Regions from separate parts of the Bacillus sp. 41-22 genome, predicted to be linked through region 3. Evidence: a T-box and tRNA genes for the amino acid it is inferred to sense, from the RefSeq annotation. Region 3 holds a T-box; the other regions hold tRNA genes.
What was found. The T-box of region 3 lies ahead of pheS (phenylalanine--tRNA ligase subunit alpha). A T-box ahead of a tRNA ligase gene usually reads a tRNA of that ligase, here a tRNA-Phe.

Region 1 (5,451 bases), 1.4 Mb from region 3:
CCTGCCCGGTGCTGGAAGGTTAAGGAGAGGGGTTAGCGTAAGCGAAGCTCTGAACTGAAGCCCCAGTAAACGGCGGCCGTAACTATAACGGTCCTAAGGTAGCGAAATTCCTTGTCGGGTAAGTTCCGACCCGCACGAAAGGTGTAACGATTTGGGCACTGTCTCAACCAGAGACTCGGTGAAATTATAGTACCTGTGAAGATGCAGGTTACCCGCGACAGGACGGAAAGACCCCGTGGAGCTTTACTGTAGCCTGATATTGAATTTTGGTACAGTTTGTACAGGATAGGCGGGAGCCATTGAGACCGGAGCGCTAGCTTCGGTGGAGGCGCTGGTGGGATACCGCCCTGACTGTATTGAAATTCTAACCTACGGGTCTTATCGACCCGGGAGACAGTGTCAGGTGGGCAGTTTGACTGGGGCGGTCGCCTCCTAAAGTGTAACGGAGGCGCCCAAAGGTTCCCTCAGAATGGTTGGAAATCATTCGTAGAGTGCAAAGGCATAAGGGAGCTTGACTGCGAGACCTACAAGTCGAGCAGGGACGAAAGTCGGGCTTAGTGATCCGGTGGTTCCGCATGGAAGGGCCATCGCTCAACGGATAAAAGCTACCCCGGGGATAACAGGCTTATCTCCCCCAAGAGTCCACATCGACGGGGAGGTTTGGCACCTCGATGTCGGCTCATCGCATCCTGGGGCTGTAGTCGGTCCCAAGGGTTGGGCTGTTCGCCCATTAAAGCGGTACGCGAGCTGGGTTCAGAACGTCGTGAGACAGTTCGGTCCCTATCCGTCGTGGGCGCAGGAAATTTGAGAGGAGCTGTCCTTAGTACGAGAGGACCGGGATGGACGCACCGCTGGTGTACCAGTTGTTCTGCCAAGGGCATAGCTGGGTAGCTATGTGCGGAAGGGATAAGTGCTGAAAGCATCTAAGCATGAAGCCCCCCTCAAGATGAGATTTCCCATAGCGTAAGCTAGTAAGATCCCTGAAAGATGATCAGGTTGATAGGTTCGAGGTGGAAGCATGGTGACATGTGGAGCTGACGAATACTAATAGATCGAGGACTTAACCATATAATATGAAGCAACGTTATCTAGTTTTGAGAGAATATAAAAAACTTATTGACTTTCAGGGTGAATAAGTTATAATAATGATTGTCTCAAAAGAATAATGTCTGGTAATGATGGCAGAGAGGTCACACCCGTTCCCATACCGAACACGGAAGTTAAGCTCTCTAGCGCCGATGGTAGTTGGGACCTTGTCCCTGTGAGAGTAGGACGTTGCCAGGCAATATTATTCCGCAGTAGCTCAGCGGTAGAGCTATCGGCTGTTAACCGATCGGTCGTAGGTTCGATTCCTACCTGCGGAGCCATTGGAGAGCTGTCCGAGTTGGCCGAAGGAGCACGATTGGAAATCGTGTATACGTCACAAGCGTATCAAGGGTTCGAATCCCTTGCTCTCCGCCATAAGGAATTTATAATATTTGGCCCGTTGGTCAAGTGGTTAAGACACCGCCCTTTCACGGCGGTAACACGGGTTCGAATCCCGTACGGGTCACCACTTTTGGAGGATTAGCTCAGCTGGGAGAGCACCTGCCTTACAAGCAGGGGGTCGGCGGTTCGATCCCGTCATCCTCCACCATATAAATTATATGAATAATATTGTCGCGGGGTGGAGCAGTACGGTAGCTCGTCGGGCTCATAACCCGAAGGTCGCAGGTTCAAATCCTGTCCCCGCAACCAAACATTCTCGTAATGTGGTTGCTAACACTTATCATATAATTATATAAATAATATTATCGCGGGGTGGAGCAGTACGGTAGCTCGTCGGGCTCATAACCCGAAGGTCGCAGGTTCAAATCCTGTCCCCGCAACCAAATGGTCCCGTGGTGTAGTGGTTAACATGCCTGCCTGTCACGCAGGAGATCGCCGGTTCGACCCCGGTCGGGACCGCCATTTTAATAAGGCTCGGTAGCTCAGTCGGTAGAGCAGAGGACTGAAAATCCTCGTGTCGGCGGTTCGATTCCGTCCCGAGCCACCATTTTAATAAAATATGCCGGCTTAGCTCAATTGGTAGAGCAACTGACTTGTAATCAGTAGGTTGGGGGTTCAAGTCCTCTAGCCGGCACCATGTAAGTTTCGGAGGGGTAGCGAAGTGGCTAAACGCGGCGGACTGTAAATCCGCTCCTTCGGGTTCGGCAGTTCGAATCTGCCCCCCTCCACCATTTTACATAGGGGCATAGTTTAAAGGTAGAACTGAGGTCTCCAAAACCTCCAGTGTGGGTTCAATTCCTACTGCCCCTGCCAAATATATAAACACAACATGGCGGTTGTGGCGAAGTGGTTAACGCACCGGATTGTGGCTCCGGCATTCGTGGGTTCAATTCCCATCAGTCGCCCCATTTTTATTTTTTAAAAATTACAAATAAATTAATGGATACTTACATATAATTAAGTAAAACTTCGGTGGGCTATAGCCAAGCGGTAAGGCAACGGACTTTGACTCCGTCATGCGCTGGTTCGAATCCAGCTAGCCCAGCCATTTTTGCGGAAGTAGTTCAGTGGTAGAATACAACCTTGCCAAGGTTGGGGTCGCGGGTTCGAATCCCGTCTTCCGCTCCATTTTAACTTCATATGGCGGCATAGCCAAGTGGTAAGGCAGAGGTCTGCAAAACCTTTACCACCGGTTCAAATCCGGTTGCCGCCTTTCTTTTATGCCGATGTGGCGGAATTGGCAGACGCGCACGACTCAAAATCGTGTTCCTTCGGGAGTGTCGGTTCGACCCCGACCATCGGTATCACGAACGGCGTAACATCAAGGCTCTACACTAATTGTGTAGAGTTTTTTTGTGTTTTTTTTACACTACAAAATAAGCACTAATAGTGCGTTGGGGTAGTGTGCGGTGAGTAAGTGACGAACTTTAGATACAGTTGGAAGAAACTATGAAGTATTAAAAGGATAAAATTTCAGTAGAATATTACATATACAAGAATTTTTTCGAGCACTCTAGAGAGAATCTCTCCACCCTGGTGACATGAAGTTAAATCCGATACCACCAGTTGAAATTACCACATTATCAGCTGGTAATTTCGTAATTTCAAAAAACTTCTTTTCAAACTCTTCTCTGTTGTACTTGTACATAGTTGAGTGACACGACCATATTTGCGTTGAAGTACTCAACCAGTCCCCTAATTCCTTTAATTTAGGGAACGAATCAAATTGAATTGGACCATCCAATTTTATGAATCTCACTTGATAGATAGTTGGGGTTTAACTTCTCTCCTATTCCTTTAAAACCATGTGATTTTTTCTCATTTGAATGTGTCATAATTCTCCCTCCATCTTTTCTTCAAATTTTTTCCTATTTTAATTATACAGCAATAGAAAGTAATTAAGGAAATATTATGGGATTAGTAGAGGAATGAAAAGGAATAACTTTAGTTTGATAATGAATAGTTCATAACATACTACATAACAAATCTTTAAAAGGACATGGCAGCTTTGCCCTGTTTCTTATTGTTTAGCGAGAAATAATAAAATAAATCATCACAGTAATAAATGAAATATGATAAATTTAATCAAGGGAGAGAAATGAAAGTAAAAGGTGTCAGTTATTTAATATGATTCCATTTTGGTCCGTTTCATTTTAATTTATCATGTTTAAAGAAGCTCAAAATTTTTAAAATGCTTTAAAATAAAGGATTTTAAGGGTAGCACTCTATATAAATGTCACCTAAAAAGACCCTAACAGAAATGTTAGGGTTTTTTTTGTTAAATTATGCTATGTGATTCTAAAATTCGTAATAAACTTAGGAATTCATGTATAATATAACTTGTCGAAAGAACAAAATGATAGTGATTTATATTATGTCTGTAATATGAATCAAAAATGAACTTTTTATATTTCTTTTAAAAATGTGTTGAATACACATTATATTTCATATTAATATTTTTATGTAGATTTAAAATGGGAAAGAGAGTGGAAAGTATGGGCCGTAAATGGAACAATATTAAAGAAAAAAAAGCATCAAAAGATGCAAATACAAGCCGTATATACGCGAAATTTGGACGTGAAATTTATGTGGCAGCAAAACAAGGCGAGCCAGATCCAGAATCAAACCAAACGTTAAGAGTTGTATTAGAACGTGCGAAAACATACAACGTGCCAAGAACAATTATTGACCGTGCGATTGAAAAGGCAAAAGGCGGTTCAGAAGAAAACTATGACGAGCTTCGTTATGAAGGCTTTGGACCAAACGGATCTATGGTAATTGTAGATACACTGACAAATAACGTAAACCGTACTGCAGCAGATGTACGTGCTGCATTTAGCAAAAACAGTGGTAACATGGGTGTAAACGGTTCTGTCGCTTACATGTTTGATGCGACAGCTGTTATAGGTCTTGAAGGTAAAACATCAGATGAAGTTCTTGAAATCTTAATGGAAGCAGATGTAGATGCACGTGACATTCTAGAAGAAGAAGATTCTGTTATCGTTTATGCTGAACCTGATCAGTTCCATTCAGTACAATCTGCACTTAAAGGTGCTGGTGTTGAAGAATTTACAGTTGCAGAATTAACAATGCTTGCACAAAGTGATGTAGAACTTCCTGAAGATGCTCAAGTGCAATTTGAAAAAATGGTTGATGCATTAGAAGATTTAGAAGATGTACAGCAAGTTTACCACAACGTAGACTTAGGGGAATAATATAAGACAGAAGACCCTTTCCTTTAACGGATAGGGTCTTTTTTTATGGAGTTAATTAAGGTGGTAAAGTATTAAAGGTATTTTGTAGCTGCTAGGGAATATGGTTATAGGTTTGTATTTTAAATAATCATATTTCAGGAGGTATTTCTGTGGAGCATAAAACACCAAAGCATATTGTTGCCGTAGCAGGTTATTTAACAAATGAAAAGAATGAGGTGCTTTTAACGAAAGTGCACTGGCGAGCAGATACGTGGGAAATGCCTGGAGGACAGGTAGAAGAAGGGGAAGCGCTCGATCAAGCTGTTTGCAGAGAAATAATGGAGGAAACAGGATTAACTGTGAAGCCTATCGGAGTTACAGGGATTTATTATAATGCTTCTATGCATATTGTAGCTGTTGTTTTTAAAGTAGCATATGTTAGTGGTGAAATAAAAATTCAATCTGAAGAAATACAAGAGGCTAAATTTGTTGCTTTAAACGAAGAGAACATTGATGAGTATATAACGCGTCCTCATATGAAATCAAGGACACTTGATGCGATGAAAGCAATGCATTTTATTCCATACGAAACATGGGAAGTTCAGCCATATAATCTTATAGGAAGGTTGTAAAGAAAAGGTTAGTTATTTGAGGACAGCTCAAATTGCTAACCTTTTCTTTATGTATACTGTTTCAGAAAAAGGTCACAATAATAAAGTGTAGGCTAATAATTGGTGGAGGAAGCAGAACTACCACCTAATTTCCTAGC
Region 2 (5,451 bases), 1.6 Mb from region 3:
CTTATTGACTTTCTAAGTGAATCAAGTATAATAATGTTTGTCTCAATCGAATATAGTCTGGTAATGATGGCAGAGAGGTCACACCCGTTCCCATACCGAACACGGAAGTTAAGCTCTCTAGCGCCAATGGTAGTTGGGACCTTGTCCCTGCGAGAGTAGGACGTTGCCAGGCAAAATGGAGGATTAGCTCAGCTGGGAGAGCACCTGCCTTACAAGCAGGGGGTCGGCGGTTCGATCCCGTCATCCTCCACCATATATGTCGGAGGGGTAGCGAAGTGGCTAAACGCGGCGGACTGTAAATCCGCTCCTTCGGGTTCGGCAGTTCGAATCTGCCCCCCTCCACCATTTCTTAATTATTGGGCTATAGCCAAGCGGTAAGGCAACGGACTTTGACTCCGTCATGCGCTGGTTCGAATCCAGCTAGCCCAGCCATTAAGAGCCATTAGCTCAGTTGGTAGAGCATCTGACTTTTAATCAGAGGGTCGAAGGTTCGAATCCTTCATGGCTCACCATTTTCTTAAAAAATATGCGGGTGTGGCGGAATTGGCAGACGCACTAGACTTAGGATCTAGCGCCTTTGGCGTGGGGGTTCGACTCCCTTCACCCGCACTTTTAATAAAATAACTCAAACATGTCTTGCGGAAGTAGTTCAGTGGTAGAATACAACCTTGCCAAGGTTGGGGTCGCGGGTTCGAATCCCGTCTTCCGCTCCAATTTTCAGTATGACATGCCGGGGTGGCGGAACAGGCAGACGCACAGGACTTAAAATCCTGCGGTGGGTGACCACCGTGCGGGTTCGACCCCCGCCCTCGGCACCATATGCGCCCGTAGCTCAATTGGATAGAGCGTTTGACTACGGATCAAGAGGTTAGGGGTTCGACTCCTCTCGGGCGCGCTTTTATTAACGGGAAGTGGCTCAGCTTGGTAGAGCACCTGGTTTGGGACCAGGGGGTCGCAGGTTCAAATCCTGTCTTCCCGATTTTCCCAAAAACATGGGGCCTTAGCTCAGCTGGGAGAGCGCCTGCCTTGCACGCAGGAGGTCAGCGGTTCGATCCCGCTAGGCTCCACTTTATTTTTTATATGTCGGAGGTATACCCAAGTTCGGCTGAAGGGATCGGTCTTGAAAACCGACAGGCGGCGAGAGTCGCGCGGGGGTTCGAATCCCTCTACCTCCTCCATTTTTTTAAAAAGTGGTTTAGTTACATATAAAAATGAATAAGATATTAATTTTTCCTTCATGGAGGTATACCCAAGTTCGGCTGAAGGGATCGGTCTTGAAAACCGACAGGCGGCGAGAGTCGCGCGGGGGTTCGAATCCCTCTACCTCCTCCATTTATTTTTAAAACATAATATCGTCGCGGGGTGGAGCAGTACGGTAGCTCGTCGGGCTCATAATCCGAAGGTCGCAGGTTCAAATCCTGTCCCCGCAACCAATGGTCCCGTGGTGTAGTGGTTAACATGCCTGCCTGTCACGCAGGAGATCGCCGGTTCGACCCCGGTCGGGACCGCCATTTTATGTTGGCTCGGTAGCTCAGTCGGTAGAGCAGAGGACTGAAAATCCTCGTGTCGGCGGTTCGATTCCGTCCCGAGCCACCATTTTTTTGTTTTTTTTTATGCCGGCTTAGCTCAATTGGTAGAGCAACTGACTTGTAATCAGTAGGTTGGGGGTTCAAGTCCTCTAGCCGGCATCATTTAGGGGCATAGTTTAAAGGTAGAACTGAGGTCTCCAAAACCTCCAGTGTGGGTTCAATTCCTACTGCCCCTGTAAAGTATGGGCCTATAGCTCAGCTGGTTAGAGCGCACGCCTGATAAGCGTGAGGTCGATGGTTCGAGTCCATTTAGGCCCACCATATATATTCCGCAGTAGCTCAGTGGTAGAGCTATCGGCTGTTAACCGATCGGTCGTAGGTTCGAGTCCTACCTGCGGAGCCATGGCCCGTTGGTCAAGTGGTTAAGACACCGCCCTTTCACGGCGGTAACACGGGTTCGAATCCCGTACGGGTCATAAAAAAAGAGTCAGCATATTGCTGACTCTTTTTTATTATGTATAAGCCTCTTTTTATCACCTTATTTTTCTGAAATAAATAAAGGGATTTAGGAAAAGCTATGGTATGTATTAAAAGGAGGAGATGAAAAATGACGCAAGTTAGAGAACTTATGAGTACTCATATCGTACATTGTACACCATTAGACAATGTATATGAGGCGGCTGTAAAAATGAAGGAAGAATCGGTTGGATTGATTCCTGTTATTGAAAATAAACAAGTTGTTGGGCTTGTTACTGATCGAGACTTAGTTGTTCGTGGGATTGCTGAAAAACATCCTGGATCTAATCAAATTACAAATGTAATGACAACAAACATTGTTTCAGTTTCTCCAGATGATTCTATTGAAAAAGCTACAGAATTAATGGCACAATATCAAATTAGACGGTTACCGGTTGTTGAGAGCGGTCAACTTGTTGGGATGCTAGCACTAGGTGATTTAGCTATAAGAAAATCAGCAGATGATCAAGCAGGGTTTGCTTTAAGTGAAATCTCAGAGCATACGGAATAAACTATTTATAAAGATCAGATACATTATTCTAGTATATACGGATTAAACTAATATGTTAGCGTGATGTATCTGAGACATTATATAATAAGTATAGCGTCAATATTTTTGACAGTTTTTTTTAATTTGTCATTCCTGATTTTTAATAAGAGAAAAAATGATATACTGAGAGATATAAGTATTATGATAGATTTTGAATATAACAATATTCATCGTTAATGATGTAATAATGAATTAATATTTCCTACATAGATAAAGTGAAACTTTAATTATTGGGGGGTGTCCATCCCAAAATAATTATTAGTTGAACCAATCGGGCTTTTATGGGCAGTTTTATCTCCTACCTAACTTCCTCGCATTCGCAGAATTTTGAGGTGGGAGTCTTACTGCCCGCAAATAGCGGGATAAAAAGGGAAGGGGAATTATATGAGGGCTGTACAGGGCGATCCAAATTGGAATTTGGTTACAGATACATATATAGAACCAAATGATTTCGCTGAGTTATTTTCTTTGCTTGTACCTTGTCATCCAAAAGGTGAAGGGAAAGAGCGAACTATATTAGTATGGAAAGAAAAAGAATTTTATAAAGAAGAAAATTTAGCGCCATTTATCGTATATGGCATGAATAAAGTAAAGAATTTACCGCAGTTTCATAAAGATGAAATTCCAACTCTAGTACGTATTCTTCGTTTATGTCAAGAGATTGGTTGGTATGAAGAGGCAAATGCTTTTATGATAACCCAAGGGCTAGATGAATTTGTCCGAACTTCATTGGAGTATGAAACATGGGATCTTTTGACGAAAGCAGTTGCTTTAAACTATTTAATTATTAAATATCGTATTGGTGAATTAACAGCTGAGGATGTAGAAATTTGGGATCGAGTTAAATTTAATGAGAAATGTATAACAGATTGCAAACATCTATTATCTCATAAAGAAGTATTGGAATTTACATTCTTTTATATGTGTAAGCGAGCTAAGCTACTGTCAAAAGAGCAATTAAATAGTGATATGATGAGTCTGGCAATGTATTGTAATACTTTTGTGTATGATTTATATACACATGACTTATTACGGAAGTATCGTAAGTGTACAGACTTCCTATCATATTATGGACCTAGTCAAGCGGTTTTAGCTTGTCAAAGAGCTGTACTTTCACAAATTTCCGATCGATTAGACCCTTTAAAGACAACTCATGTAGATGATTATTTATATGTGATGAAAGAAATGATGGAGCATATGACGATAGGGGTAATGGATCGGTATGGTCATTTTATTGGAAAGCTACTATCATATGTACCATTTTTCGAAATGATCCAAGTTCCACAGCATGCATATTACTGTGAAGAATTACTGTATATTTGTAAGGGAATTGAATACAAAGAAGAAATACTACGCAATTATATATTTATACAATTACATGATTGTTTACCATCATTCTTTAAACTATTTCTTAAAAATAAGCGTTATGCAACGATTCATGATATTCTTTTCTATTGGTGCGACGATGAACAAAGAATGAGCTTAGAGAAAAAATATAATCTTAGTTTCATTTATGAAAAATATGCTTGTGGATAAACCATATTTTTCATATTAAAAATTAATATAAATTAAAAAGGATCTCAAGTTTATGTGAGATCCTTTTTTTGTTAGTAAAGCAAGGAGAAAGTACCTAAGATAAGAAATAACATTCCATAAAGGAGAAATTGTGCAGTATAACTTCCTTGTATACCAAAAAAAGTATTCATTTTTTCATATAAATTCAATATATATTTCATTGGATTATCTTTGAAAGATTGGTACACAGTGTCTCCTCTTTCTAAGCTTCTTGTTCATGTTTTTGGTTATTAGGAACATGAACGTATCTAGCTATGAATAATAAAACACCTATAAAGAATACAGGAAGTACGGTAGATAAATAAAAACCATTACTAATTATATTTGTTATAAGAGCACTTAAAAGAAAAATTACATTATAAATATGGGCAATTTTTTGTTTTAGCCGCATTTGTAATGCTTCCATAATGATTTCTAAAGCAACAAAAGCAATAATAATAGATAAAAATACAGTGTTCGTATTATAAATGATTAAACAACAGATTAAACCTAAAAAGGCCAGGTATTCAATAAAGAGAGGTATATTGCGTGGCATATAATTTACCTAACTAAATATGGCAGTGGGTTTACTGCATTTGTTTTTTCAAAATTCCATTCCCCATTATGTAATTCAAAATGGAGATGTTGCCCGTATGAATGACCTGTGTTTCCCATATGACCTACTAATTGTCCAGTTTGTACTTGATCACCAGCTTGTACAGTGCGATCCTTCATATGAGCATAAACTGTTGTATATAATTTCCCATTTATTTGATGGGCGATGAACACGACATTGCCGTAGCTAGCCGAATAATAAGATTTCACAACCTTACCTGCAGCAGCAGCTTGAATAGAGACATTTCCTTGTGCTGCTATATCTATACCATAATGCATTTGCTCCCAGCGCATATCAAAAGTGGAGCTGATTTTCCCTTGAGTAGGGAATTTGAAAACTGCTGGAATTGATGCAGGTTGAGCTGTTTTAGCTTGTGGTTGATTTTGCACTACATAGTGTTTTGCTACATATCCGTATCCTGTGCCAAAACGAATTTTATACCAAGTACCTACCGTTTCTACTACTTGTACTTGTGTACCATTTTGTAATGAGCCAAGTAGAGTGCCACTTGTGCTAGCATTGCTACGCACATTTAATTTTGGTGTTGCAACAGTATAAGAAGGAGAACCTTGTACTGTTACACCTTTTACTAGAGGTGTGGATCCATTAGATACAAATGTTTTTTGTACGTAACCAATTTGACCGTTATGTAATATTTTGTACCAATCTCCTTGTTCACCTTGAAT
Region 3 (5,451 bases):
ATGAAGATACCGTCTGCATATTCTTTCGCAACGAATTTCCCATCAATACCAAGCTCTTGAAGAGCACAAACCATACCGTGAGAAGCTTCCCCGCGTAGTTTTGCTTTTTTAATTTTGAAGTTACCAGGAAGTACAGCGCCAACTTTTGCAACTGGTACTTTTAAACCTTTTGCAATGTTAGCAGCACCACAAATAATTTGAACCGGCTCTTCTTCACCGATATCGATTAAGCATTTGCTTAATTTATCAGCTTCTGGGTGTTTTTCACATTCTAATACGTGACCAACTACAACACCTTTTACACCTTTATTTAATACTTCAACACCTTCTACTTCAATACCACTTTTCGTGATTTTGTCTGCTAGTTCTTGTGCTGTTACATCTTTAATATCTACATACTCTTGTAACCAACGATATGATACGAACATATTTATCCTCTCCTTCCCTTACGCTCGTTTGAATTGTTGTAAGAAACGTACATCATTTGTATAGAAATGACGAATGTCATCTACGCCGTATTTCAACATTGCGATACGCTCTGCGCCCATACCGAATGCGAAACCTTGATATTCTTTTGAATCATAACCAGCCATTTCAAGTACGTTCGGGTGAACCATACCTGCTCCTAAAATTTCGATCCAGCCAGTCCCTTTACAAGTGCCACAACCTTTACCGTGACACATCATACAAGAAATATCCATCTCTACAGACGGCTCTGTGAATGGGAAGAAACTTGGACGAAGACGGATTTCACGATCTTCACCGAACATCTTTTTCACGAATACTTGCAGTGTACCTTTTAAGTCACTCATGCGAATGTTTTTATCAATTACAAGACCTTCAATTTGCATGAATTGGTGTGAATGCGTCGCATCATCGTCATCGCGGCGATACACTTTACCAGGACAAATAATTTTAATCGGTCCTTTTTCTTTATTCTTTTCCATCGTACGTGCTTGCACAGAAGATGTATGTGTACGTAGTAACGTTTCTTCTGTAATGTAGAATGTATCTTGCATATCACGCGCTGGGTGATCTTTCGGTAAGTTTAATGCTTCGAAGTTGTAGTAGTCTTTTTCTACTTCCGTCCCTTCAGCTACTTCATAACCCATACCGATGAATACATCTTCAATTTGTTCAACAACTGCTGTTAACGGATGGTGACAACCTGTTTCAACAGGACGACCTGGCAGTGTAACATCAATTGTTTCAGTAGCTAATTTCGCCTCAATTACTGCTTTTTCTAAGTTGCCAATTTTGTCTTCTAGACGCGTTTGAATCGCTTCACGTACTTCATTTACTAATGCTCCCATACGTGGACGCTCTTCTGCTGATAATTTTCCCATGCCGCGTAATACTTCTGTAATTGGACCTTTTTTCCCTAAATACGCTACGCGTACGTCGTTTAAGCCCTTTAGCTCTTTCGCTTCTTCAATAAGCTCTAACGCTTTTTGCTTTAGCTCTTTTAAACGTGCTTCCATTTGGAACCCTCCTAATTTTAAAAATAAAAAAACCCCGCTCCCAAAAAGGGACGAGGTAAATTCGCGGTACCACCCTAAATTGACAGAACAAGTCTGCCCACTCATTAGTTATAACGATCAATTCTGACCGGAACGCCTTTACATATAAATGGTCCTGGCGCCAACTCCAGAGGTGAATTCACTTCCATCTACCATAAGAATGCTTTCAGTCTACGGCACTCTCTCCCTATATGGCGATTTTGTAAGCTACTCTTCTCTATCAACGTTTTTCATTAATATACTTTTATTATATGTTCAAAAAAGTTCGATACTCATTTCACCACTTTTTTATGAACATGTACTTCAACTTATTATAAGAAGTTTTTTATCGATTCGCAACTGGGCTTTGTAAATAATACGTTAAAATCCCTGCTGCAACCGCAACATTTAATGATTCTGCCCCGCCGTAAATCGGAATATACAAGTTTTGATCACTTTTCGCCAGAATTTCTTGGCGTACGCCGCTTCCTTCATTCCCTACAATTAATGCAAAACTTCCAGCCGGGGTTACTTCACCAAATGGAACTCCATTTTCAAGAGCTGTTCCATATACAGGGACGTTATTTTCTTTTAACTTGTCTACCCATTCTTCTAAGTTCCCTTTTACAACCGGTAAGTGGAAAATAGAACCTTGTGTAGATCGTAGTACTTTACTATTATAAACATCAACGCACCCTTCTCCAAGCACAACGGCATGAATACCAGCTGCATCCGCTGTACGAATAATCGTTCCCAAATTACCTGGGTCTTGAAGGCCGTCTAATAAAAGAAATTTCCCATCAGTAAGAGCTACTTCTTTCTCATGTTTCTCACAAACAGCAAATACACCTTGCGTTGTTTCTGTTTCGCGGAGTACTTTTACAATTGCTTCAGGCACAATATACATTTCAACATCATTAACTGTCCAATCTTTCGGAAGATCTGTCTGATCTGAAACGATAAGTTCTGTTACAACTCCTGCCTTTAACGCTTCCTCTACTAAATGGAATCCTTCTACAAAAAATAAAGCTTTGTTATCGCGCTCTTTTTTCGTCTGCAGCTTTTTCCACTGCTTCACACGCGGGTTTTGTACTGAATCAATGTTTTTCATAATATGTATTTCCCTCTCTTCTTGTCTTATCATTATAGCCTATTTTTCATACATATTTACATAAAAAAGAACAAAAACTAACGTCAGTTTCAATTCTGAAGAAGAGGTGAAGATAATGAGTTTTAATTTACGCGGCGCGGTATTAGCGAATGTATCTGGAAATTCACAAGACCAATTACAAGAAACGATTGTCGATGCAATTCAAAGCGGTGAAGAAAAAATGCTTCCAGGTCTTGGCGTTTTATTCGAAGTCATTTGGAAAAATGCTGATGAAAATGAAAAACACGAAATGTTAGGAACACTGGAGCAAGGATTAAAAAAATAAGCAATAAAAGGTCACCTTAGAAAAAAAACTAAGGTGACCTTTTATGTCTATAAAATTTTTCTTCTCCTAAACATTTCTACTTTACTAACGCTACCCCGATGGAGTACAATGTTCAAAATACATTTAAACCGATCGATTTTTCTTCATATACATCATTGGATAAAAGGAGTGAATGTTTTATGCACCGTATTACGCTTGAACAAATTTTTAAACATCACATTACGCAAAAATATGTAAACCGTTCTGGAATGGTCCACGCGATTGCTGTCGCTTATCATGCGTTTCACTTAGCCAAAAAGCATCACGCCTCAGTCGATGCTGCGACAAAGGCTGGCTTCCTTCATGATATCGGACATCATACGTGGTACACGGGCGGCGAATGGGACTATGACTTGTATAAAAAGAATGATATACATGCGATTAAAGGGGCAGAAAGATCTCATAAATTGCTTATTAGATTAGGAGAACATCCTAAACTAGCAAAAGAAATTTCTATTGCGATTCTTCTTCATACAGATTCTTTCTTAGTACAGCAAGAAATTGAAAGAACATCTCTTCAAAACATTATTAAATGGGCAGACGAAGCAGATGAAGAACCGGGCGGAGCGCATCATTATAGAACGATTTCTTATGAAAAAGCATTGAAAGCAATTCAGCAATTAGACCGATTGGTAGAGCGTGAATTACAAATAGAGCAAAAGAAATTGAATGACAAGGCAGAACATAGTTATCAATGAGAAAGAGGCATCACTATAGGGTGATACCTCTTTTATTATTTTGCGAAAAATACACCTTTGTATGTAATATTTAAATGTTACACTCAAAAGCAAAATACTTTATAATTAAATATACAAATATAAAGAGGTGGTTTTACAAATGCAACCCGCTACACAACTTTCTAATGAACAGAAATACTCTATGTCATGGGGACAATTTATTAGCTCCGTTTTATTCGCTTTTTTCGGAACCGGACTTATTACTGTGTTCCTCGCAATGCCCTTAACAATTTATACAGCCGGCCTTACAGATAAAAAACAAATTGCCCTGTATGAATCTATTGCAAATACTGCAAGTATCATATTACAACTAGCCGTGTTGTTATTCTTCATTTTCAAATTCGAACCCGCAAAAAAATTACTACTAAAATCTTTTAACTTTAAAGTACTTAAAGAATGGCGTACATACGTATACTTACTTCTTTTCTTCGCTATAAACATTATACTCAATTACATCTTGTTAAATTATGTGTTCCAAGACGCAACGAAGCAGCAATCTTCCGCACTAAACTTAGACGTTTTTAAGCAGTATCAAATATTATTACTTCTCGGCTTCGCTATACTCACACCAATTTTTGAAGAGCTTATTTTCCGTGGTTTTATACTTCGCTTCTTCTCAGAACGCTTTCCATTTTGGATTGCAGCCATCATAACAAGCTTCTTCTTCGGTATCGCTCATACATACTCACTTGGAGTAATGGTAATTACTTTCTTCATGGGATTATTAATGGCTATTTTATGTAAAAAAACAAAATCCATTATTCCAGCTATGTTATTTCATATTATGAATAATATGTTGGCATTCTTGAGTTAAAAAGAGGTATCATCGCGATACCTCTTTCACTCTTTTATCACAACTTCAAACTCTTCTTCCGTTAACACTTTTCGGTAATTCGTTTTCTTTTCTCCCTCTTCACCAGAAGTTAGAACAGGCGTCAGAATAATTTTCGTTACACTATCTTCTAGTTTTTCAAATCGCCAATAACTATTTTTCGATAATGTAAGACCTGAGTCGGGTATTAACTCGTTTCCATCTTGATCTTTCGCGATAAATTTCACCTCTAATTTCGTTCCATTCAACATTTTATAATTCAACTTCGTAGATATAGGAGAAACTTTTAAATCTTCCACTTCTATTTTTTGACCATTTTCTAATTTAAAATGTTTATGGATTGGGATTGTTTTCGTTTCAGCTTTTAATTTGTCTCCAGATGCTTTGAAGGAAAAGCCCCATTCTCCTTTTATTGAGGTTTTATCTTTTAACGGCATAAGTCTTCTATATATAATTTGTATATCTAGTTCCCCATCCAATTCCATTGGCTTCATTTGTGAATCTTTCAAATTTGTAGTAGTAAAAAATGTGTATGTATAATCATTTACTCTTTGTTTACCTCCACCACCACTACCATTTAACTCTTTTCCATTTATATAAACATCTGGGTACGGTAAAAAAATATCTCCCAGATTAACACTGTTAGACTTAAACGTACTATTAACAATAATCTGCCCTTCATCTATCATCACTTCATCTAACCTTACTTCTACACCGTTATCATAAACTGTTTGTCCTATTGTCGTTTTATATTCTTTTAAAGGTTCCCCTCTACTGTTTACGTAGTCTTCCATTTTACTTCCGATTAACGGTATATCCGCAATCATCCTTCTCATATCTACAGTCATCATCATAATAAATAATGCCGCAGCCGATGTTACAATAGCTATATTACGTTTCGTATGACC

Region 1: it has a tRNA-Phe gene. The T-box ahead of pheS (phenylalanine--tRNA ligase subunit alpha) is inferred to sense a tRNA for this amino acid. The anticodon was not compared.
Region 2: it has a tRNA-Phe gene. The T-box ahead of pheS (phenylalanine--tRNA ligase subunit alpha) is inferred to sense a tRNA for this amino acid. The anticodon was not compared.

Annotation. Positions count from the first base shown of each region.
Region 1 covers NZ_CP084035.1:522,858-528,308, forward strand. The annotation lists rRNA gene LCF45_RS02665 (23S ribosomal RNA) at 1-1,068, shown strand, start outside; rRNA gene rrf (5S ribosomal RNA) at 1,169-1,284, shown strand; tRNA gene LCF45_RS02675 (tRNA-Asn) at 1,293-1,367, shown strand; tRNA gene LCF45_RS02680 (tRNA-Ser) at 1,370-1,461, shown strand; tRNA gene LCF45_RS02685 (tRNA-Glu) at 1,481-1,555, shown strand; tRNA gene LCF45_RS02690 (tRNA-Val) at 1,561-1,636, shown strand; tRNA gene LCF45_RS02695 (tRNA-Met) at 1,661-1,737, shown strand; tRNA gene LCF45_RS02700 (tRNA-Met) at 1,795-1,871, shown strand; tRNA gene LCF45_RS02705 (tRNA-Asp) at 1,875-1,950, shown strand; tRNA gene LCF45_RS02710 (tRNA-Phe) at 1,960-2,035, shown strand; tRNA gene LCF45_RS02715 (tRNA-Thr) at 2,050-2,125, shown strand; tRNA gene LCF45_RS02720 (tRNA-Tyr) at 2,136-2,219, shown strand; tRNA gene LCF45_RS02725 (tRNA-Trp) at 2,228-2,301, shown strand; tRNA gene LCF45_RS02730 (tRNA-His) at 2,321-2,396, shown strand; tRNA gene LCF45_RS02735 (tRNA-Gln) at 2,462-2,536, shown strand; tRNA gene LCF45_RS02740 (tRNA-Gly) at 2,542-2,616, shown strand; tRNA gene LCF45_RS02745 (tRNA-Cys) at 2,631-2,701, shown strand; tRNA gene LCF45_RS02750 (tRNA-Leu) at 2,711-2,792, shown strand; partial or broken gene LCF45_RS02755 (DUF3884 family protein) at 3,002-3,323, opposite strand; gene LCF45_RS02760 (YebC/PmpR family DNA-binding transcriptional regulator) at 3,984-4,703, shown strand; gene LCF45_RS02765 (NUDIX hydrolase) at 4,853-5,314, shown strand.
Region 2 covers NZ_CP084035.1:735,356-740,806, forward strand. The annotation lists rRNA gene rrf (5S ribosomal RNA) at 57-172, shown strand; tRNA gene LCF45_RS03650 (tRNA-Val) at 178-253, shown strand; tRNA gene LCF45_RS03655 (tRNA-Tyr) at 262-345, shown strand; tRNA gene LCF45_RS03660 (tRNA-Gln) at 358-432, shown strand; tRNA gene LCF45_RS03665 (tRNA-Lys) at 437-512, shown strand; tRNA gene LCF45_RS03670 (tRNA-Leu) at 529-609, shown strand; tRNA gene LCF45_RS03675 (tRNA-Gly) at 639-713, shown strand; tRNA gene LCF45_RS03680 (tRNA-Leu) at 730-818, shown strand; tRNA gene LCF45_RS03685 (tRNA-Arg) at 822-895, shown strand; tRNA gene LCF45_RS03690 (tRNA-Pro) at 906-979, shown strand; tRNA gene LCF45_RS03695 (tRNA-Ala) at 995-1,067, shown strand; tRNA gene LCF45_RS03700 (tRNA-Ser) at 1,086-1,178, shown strand; tRNA gene LCF45_RS03705 (tRNA-Ser) at 1,240-1,332, shown strand; tRNA gene LCF45_RS03710 (tRNA-Met) at 1,357-1,433, shown strand; tRNA gene LCF45_RS03715 (tRNA-Asp) at 1,436-1,511, shown strand; tRNA gene LCF45_RS03720 (tRNA-Phe) at 1,521-1,596, shown strand; tRNA gene LCF45_RS03725 (tRNA-Thr) at 1,616-1,688, shown strand; tRNA gene LCF45_RS03730 (tRNA-Trp) at 1,695-1,765, shown strand; tRNA gene LCF45_RS03735 (tRNA-Ile) at 1,774-1,850, shown strand; tRNA gene LCF45_RS03740 (tRNA-Asn) at 1,858-1,932, shown strand; tRNA gene LCF45_RS03745 (tRNA-Glu) at 1,934-2,005, shown strand; gene LCF45_RS03750 (CBS domain-containing protein) at 2,137-2,556, shown strand; gene LCF45_RS03755 (DUF3965 domain-containing protein) at 2,980-4,131, shown strand; gene LCF45_RS03760 (hypothetical protein) at 4,373-4,705, opposite strand; gene LCF45_RS03765 (SH3 domain-containing protein) at 4,711-5,451, opposite strand, start outside.
Region 3 covers NZ_CP084035.1:4,384,795-4,390,245, forward strand. The annotation lists gene pheT (phenylalanine--tRNA ligase subunit beta) at 1-428, opposite strand, end outside; gene pheS (phenylalanine--tRNA ligase subunit alpha) at 447-1,481, opposite strand; T-box leader at 1,525-1,753, opposite strand; gene LCF45_RS22445 (TrmH family RNA methyltransferase) at 1,846-2,643, opposite strand; gene sspI (small acid-soluble spore protein SspI) at 2,726-2,935, shown strand; gene LCF45_RS22455 (HD domain-containing protein) at 3,115-3,672, shown strand; gene LCF45_RS22460 (CPBP family intramembrane glutamic endopeptidase) at 3,812-4,525, shown strand; gene LCF45_RS22465 (DUF4179 domain-containing protein) at 4,552-5,451, opposite strand, start outside.